2 regions of the Sutcliffiella sp. FSL R7-0096 genome follow, and region 1 is predicted to be linked to the other one. Evidence: riboswitches for the same ligand, from Rfam matches in the RefSeq annotation. Region 1 holds a riboswitch; the other holds the start of a gene.
What was found. Region 1 has a riboswitch for lysine ahead of MKY77_RS17755 (aspartate kinase). Riboswitches for the same ligand answer to the same signal wherever they lie in the genome.

Region 1 (3,429 bases):
GATGGTTGCGCGCCGCCTTGATTTGAACAAGGACGCTACCTTCCAACTTGAAGCAGGTTTCCTCGCTGAGCAGATCCAACGCCAAAAAGGGAAAACCGCAGAGGCGATTGAAGAACAAAAAAAACGAAAAGAGATTACGATTACAGTACAGTGGGATAGGTAATGGAGTTCGTTGCTGCCTCCAGGGTGGTTGGCGGACAGCCATGCATAGAGTGAACATGCAGTGGGTTCTGGGTGGATGGCTTTTGACTACCTTACGGGTGGCAACCTAATGATGTTAGATTTTCCGCTTACTAAATTTGAGATAGGTGATGGCCGATTGCCCTTTGTTGGGGTGGTCGGCTTTTTTTGGTGGAATTATTGTGGGGGAAGGGGGGACTCGGGAGGGGGATATTGCGGTTTTTTGTCGATCGGCTCGTATTTTTTGTTTAACTGCTCATATATTTGTGTAACAGCTCGTATTTTTGTTTAACGGCTCATATATTTGTGTAACAGCTCGTATTTTTGTTTAACGGCTCATATATTTGTTTAGCAGCTCGTATTTTCATTAACGGAAAGTATTTTGCTTGCTTTGGCTTGTAACGGTTGGTCATTGCACGCGCACACTCTCTACTTAAGCAAAAAAAGCGCCCTCTCAAGTAGGAAAAGGGCACTTTCGAAATAAAAACTAGTATTCTTTTAGCTTAATACTCTCTCAACAGACTCTTCTCCCAGCTTAAATGCCACGTGAAGCGCCTCTACCGCACGAACCATTTCAGCAACATCGACTACTGTAGAAACCTTGATTTCGGAAGTACTTACCATTTTCACATGGATGCCTTCTGTTGCAAGGACCTGGAACATTTCTGCTGCCACCCCTGGATTTGATACCATTCCGGAACCGACGATGGATACCTTCGCAAGTCCGCTCTCCTGCTCGATGGCTGTGAATCCTAAGCGGCTTTGGTGTTGCTCCAACACTTCAATTGTATCTTTCACGTCTACTGTTTTAACAGAGAACGAGATATTTGTAGTATCTTTATCCATGCTTGTTTGGATGATGATATCCACGTTCAAGCTATGTTGAGCTAAAGTCGTAAAAATGGTCGATAATGTATGTAGCTCATTAGGCAGGCTACAAACGGTAATGCGGGTGATTTGATCTTCAAATGCGATTCCTCTTACAACTAGATTTTTTTCCATGGATACTTCCTCCTCAATGATCGTTCCTTCTTCCTCTTCCATACTGGACCGCACAACCAGCTGCACTCCATAATTTTTAGCAAATTCAACCGCACGGGGGTGAAGAACCCCTGCACCTAGATTGGCCAGTTCGAGCATTTCATCATATGCGATGGCAGCAAGTTTTCTTGCTCCTTTTACAAACCGCGGGTCTGTGGTGAAGACACCAGTAACATCTGTATAAATGTCACACTTCTCTGCGTTTAGGGCCGCAGCCAATGCAACCGCAGTAGTGTCCGATCCACCGCGTCCAAGCGTTGTGATTTCATTTGTGGCCGTAATCCCTTGGAATCCTGCAACAATGACAATTTTCCCCGCATTTAAGTGACTTTTTAAAAGATCTGTTTCAATATGCGTAATCCTTGCGTTTCCATGGACCGGCTCTGTACGGATTCCCGCTTGCCAGCCTGTTAGGGAAACCGCTTCATGCCCTCTAACCTGCAAGGCCATGGCAAGTAAAGAGATGGTGATTTGCTCACCAGTTGTCAAAAGCATATCCATATCGCGCTTGCTAGGATGGGGGTTGATAGCATTCGCTAACGTCAACAGCTCATCTGTTGTTTTTCCCATAGCCGAAACCACTACTACTACTTTATGTCCGTTTTCCACTTCACTGATGACCCGACTTGCAACGTGCTGAATTCGTTCAACCGAGCCTACTGATGTTCCTCCGAATTTCTGTACAACAATCGTTGACATGTGCACCATTCCCTTTTCATTAGTTAGTTCTGTTAAACGCCGCTGTTGATTTCCAATCCGGGCTTCGCTTTCCCAAGGACGCCACTGGAGCCTCCTCGGCAAGCCTGCGGGTCTCCACCTAGCGCTATCTCCCTCATGAGTCTTCGCCCTGTGCTCCAATCAATAGCTAAGTTTTTACAGAATTTGTAATTTCATCATAATGTTAGATAGCTCTCAGTACGCATTTAGCCAAAGCAGCTTTTTGAGGATATAAAAAAACAGCAATGAGCTAATGTCTCATTGCTGTGATTGGTCAAATAAAGAATCCGTTCACGCGGTGAGATAGCTCTCCAGGCAGCACAAAGACAACCTGACAGTCCTACATTTCTTAAACGCAGAACCAGTAAAAAAAAGAAAAAGAGACTTTTTTTTACTTCGGCGATCCTCCCCTTTCCGTAATCATCCCGGAAGCTCTTTCTTCTCCGATTACATACTTTTGAAGTTCGCACCTCTATCATCACTTCATCGATTTGAAGTGGTACATTATGAAATTAATAGTGATTATAACAGACAATAGATTCCGTTACAACACCTATTCACGAAGTTTTTTAAAAATTTCTTCAGCTATCGGCTTCGGTATTTTCGCAGCCTGTATTTCTTCCACAGTGGCCTCTTTCATCTTTGCGACAGAACCGAAGTGTTTCATGAGGACCTTTTTCCTTGTAGCCCCAACCCCTGTAATTTCATCAAGTATGGATTGAAACACACTTTTACTTCTGATCTGCCGGTGGAAGGTAATGGCGAATCGATGGACTTCATCCTGAATACGTTGAAGAAGATAGAACTCCTGACTTGTTCTCTCGAGCGGAACAATCATTGCATCCTCCCCAGCGAGGAGGTTACTTGTTCTATGCTTGTCGTCTTTGGCAAGGCCGACAATCGGAATGAATAAATCCAGTTCATTTTCAAGGACATCCCTTACAGCACTCATATGACCTTTGGCACCATCAATTACAATCAGGTCCGGGAGTGGTAATGACTCTTTCAAAACTCGTGTATATCTTCTTCGCACTACCTCTCTCATGGATTCATAGTCATCAGGACCTTGGACACTTTTGGTCTTATACTTGCGATACTCTCTTTTCTCTGGCTTGCCATCAATAAAGACGACCATGGCTGAGACCGGATCAGTGCCTTGGATATTCGAGTTATCAAAGGCTTCAATACGGTGCGGTGTCATGATGCCAAGGATTTCGCCGAGGTTTTCGACCGCTTTGATGGTTCTGCCCTCATCCCGCTCAATTAAAGAGAATTTTTCTCCAAGTGCAACTTTTGCGTTCTTATTGGCGAGATCCACCAACTGCTTCTTTTTTCCCCGTTGCGGCTGAAGCACGTTTGTTTGTAAAAGCTCTTGCGCAACCGGCAGGTCTATTTGACTTGGAAGCATGACTTCTTTTGGTACAAAATGATTCTGCTTAGAGTAAAACTGACCCAGGAACGTGAGGAAATCTTCTTCCGGCTCATTGTAGA
Region 2 (3,429 bases), 650 kb from region 1:
AGTTTCCGCTTTATTGACGGATGTTTATGTACATGACAATTATGTATTCACCCATTCACTTAATGTGACGCTATATGCCCTGTCGATTGGACTGAAGCTTGGATTGTCACAAAAAGACTTGGAAACCTTGGGCCTTGGTGGTATTCTCCACGATATCGGGAAGATGCTTGTCCCCAATGATATCCTCTTCAAGCCTGGTAAACTCTCAAGCGACGAATTTGCAGAGATGAAAAGACATGCCACATACGGTTATGATATCCTTCGCAATATGCAATCCATCCCACTGATGGTGGCACATTGTGCTTTCCAGCATCATGAACGCCTTAATGGAAGCGGCTATCCACGTGGGATCAAAACGGATGACATCCATCTGTTCGGAAAGATACTTGCTGTTGCGGATGTTTTCGATGCAGTGACTTCCCACCGAATCTACCGGAGTGCCATGCTACCGCATGAAGGTTTGGAGATACTGTATGCAGGGGCTGGAACCCTTTACGAGCCTGCAATTATCGAAGCTTTCCGTAAATCGGTCGCCATCTATCCATACGGGTTGATGATTACCTTGAATGATGGCAGAAAAGGGCTGGTTGTCGGACAAAACAAGGATTTGACTGAGCGACCTGTTATCAGGATTGTGGAAGAAGAAGGGGAAGATTTAGAAAAGCCTTATGATCTCAATCTGAAGGATCACCTAAATCTTGCCATCGTGGATTGTGACAGGCAAGATAGCATAGCAGCGGTAAGCTGAAAAACTCCTGTAGATTGCCTTTCCAGGTGTTCGCTTATCCAGAGGGCGATGCTTGAGCCTCCTCACAACGCTTCAGGGGCCACAACCTACCGCTACCTACCGTGCCGGAATCTCACACCTTGCACTACAATCTTCTGGGAAATCTCATATAGTAGAAATCGTCCAGTTTCCCTAGAAAAAAAACAAATCGAGATGGGAATATATTTCCTTTGTCCTATTAGTGGATATGTGATATAGTGAATTCATAAAATAATATACTTCCCTTATCATACGATGAGGTAGAGGCTGCATAGCATAAGAGTAATACTACTGGAGGGTGACACCAAGGATGGTAGAAGAAAGGATGCTGTGCCGAAGCGATATAGGCTGTCGAACTTATATTGCTGGGGTTATCTTGAATAAGGATAACACTGCCATTATGACCGGTACGGACGGTTTAATAGTGGAGGGCTACTGATCGGATGGAGGATAACACATTACATAGGTAATGATAGTTATTTTCTATCATTACTTTTTATTTTGTTCTCTTTCAGCGCCTTCCATTGTTGTAACCCGTTTGAACTGGTCAAACATATTACAGCTTAATGGGGGTTTTTGTTATGGAAGGAACGATTTATTCATTAATTCCTCCAGTGCTTGCAATCTTGATGGTTATTTTGACCAGGAGAGTATTGCTGTCACTTGGAGTAGGTATTTTAGCTTCGGCACTTATGTTGGCTGATTTCAATCCGTTGACAATGGTAGTGTTGATCTGGGATACGGTAGTGGGACTATTTTATTCTGTAGAAGATAAAGAGCTTAATCTTTGGAACATTTTCATCTTGCTATTTTTATTATTATTAGGAATTATTACAGCTTTTATCTCTATCACTGGGGGAAGTCGTGCATTTGGTGAATGGGCACTTCAACGTGTCAAAACTAGAAGAGGATCCAAACTGTTGACGACTGTTTTAGGATTAATCATTTTCATTGATGATTATTTTAACAGTTTGGCAGTGGGGCAAATCAGCAGACCACTAACAGACCGTCATAAAGTGTCCAGAGCAAAACTGGCTTACTTGATTGATTCCACGTCTGCACCGATTTGTGTCGTTTCTCCGATTTCAAGTTGGGGTGCGTATATCATTGGAATCATTGGTGGAATTCTAGCGACGCACAGTGTAACGAATATCTCTGCTTTTAGTGCATTTATTCAAATGATACCGATGAATCTATATGTTTTCTCTGCAATCATCATGGTGTTCTTAGTTAGTTACTTTAATGTGAATTTCGGTGCGATGAAAAAACATGAAACTCGTGCCATGGAAACAGGAGAAGTATTGGATACTTCTAAGGAAGTACCGGGAGAGTTGGATGATGACCTTCCGACAAGTTCAAAAGGAAAGGTCGGAAACCTTGTATGGCCGATCGTTTCCCTTGTAGTCGGTGTGGTAAGTGCGATGCTTTGGACAGGTTACACGGCCACAGAAGGTGATGTATCACTCCTAGCGATTTTTGAAAACACAGATCCATCTGCAGCATTATTCTATGGTGGTATTTTTGCTCTGATTGTAACGTTTATCTTATTCTTTCAGCAGGTTTCCAAAGGTGGAATTGATGGAAATGTTGTTGGTAGAGGGGTTAAAGCAGGAGTGAAGGCGATGATGCCTGCCATTTACATTCTTCTATTTGCATGGACGATCACAGGTTTGATTGATGAGTTAGATACAGGCGGCTACCTTGCAGCGGTAGTGGAAAATTCCAATATGAATATTGCATTTTTACCTGTTATCATTTTCATCATTGCAGGTATCACGGCATTTTCAACCGGTACGTCTTGGGGAACATTTGCCTTGCTATTACCTATCGCAGGACAAATTTCTGCAGCGACCGATATCAATATGTTACTGCCGGCGTTGGCTGCAGTTCTTGCGGGAGCTGTATTTGGAGATCATTGTTCACCGATTTCAGATACGACCATCCTATCTTCAACAGGTGCGGGATGTAATCATATCGATCACGTGCTAACACAGTTACCATATGCGCTGATTAGTGCCTTGGTAGCAATTGTTGGCTATATTGTTCTAGGACTTACTGGAAGTACTCTACTAGGACTCTTGGTTGTATTTGTAGCCTTTATCTTCATAGGATTTGGCTTTAAAGCACTGAAAATGGCAGAATAAGCTACTATTACTTTTGGAATAAAGTAAAAAACACCTCCTTTTTATCTACTTTTTAAAAAGTGATAAAGAGAGAGGTGTTTTTTTATTGAAAATTAAAATGAATAAATATTCAATGATAAAGCCTTTAATAGCAACTGATTAGTTTGATTGAACAAAATATATTAATAAATATGCATTGTAGAGTATTGTCGCATAATGTCGACTAATATAACTGAAAAGTTTGTTTTGACATAGTCATAAAGTCTAGTTATACTATGTATAAATTATATTAAATAATCAGAAAAAATAAAACATTTGGACTCTTTTATCTATTATTTGGTAAAAAAAGAGTCTGAGTAGGGGGAGAAAGAGAATGGATAATCGACCGCAATGGGGGACAAGAGCAGGATTTATTTTGGCAGCGGTTGGATCGGCCATCGGTTTAGGGAACATTTGGCGTTTTCCGGCTACTGCTTATGAAAATGGAGGAGGGGCTTTCTTCGTACCTTATTTATTCGCCCTTCTAACAGCAGGTATTCC

Region 2: it holds a riboswitch for lysine, as region 1 does, so the genes downstream of both, MKY77_RS21160 (Na+/H+ antiporter NhaC family protein) here and MKY77_RS17755 (aspartate kinase) in region 1, are expected to answer to the same signal.

The regions. Positions count from the first base shown of each region.
Region 1 covers NZ_CP152003.1:3,463,174-3,466,602, forward strand. The annotation lists gene MKY77_RS17750 (YslB family protein) at 1-163, shown strand, start outside; gene MKY77_RS17755 (aspartate kinase) at 679-1,920, opposite strand; lysine riboswitch at 2,235-2,421, opposite strand; gene uvrC (excinuclease ABC subunit UvrC) at 2,492-3,429, opposite strand, start outside.
Region 2 covers NZ_CP152003.1:4,109,285-4,112,713, reverse strand. The annotation lists gene MKY77_RS21165 (HD-GYP domain-containing protein) at 1-748, shown strand, start outside; lysine riboswitch at 1,020-1,209, shown strand; gene MKY77_RS21160 (Na+/H+ antiporter NhaC family protein) at 1,348-2,910, shown strand; gene MKY77_RS21155 (sodium-dependent transporter) at 3,263-3,429, shown strand, end outside.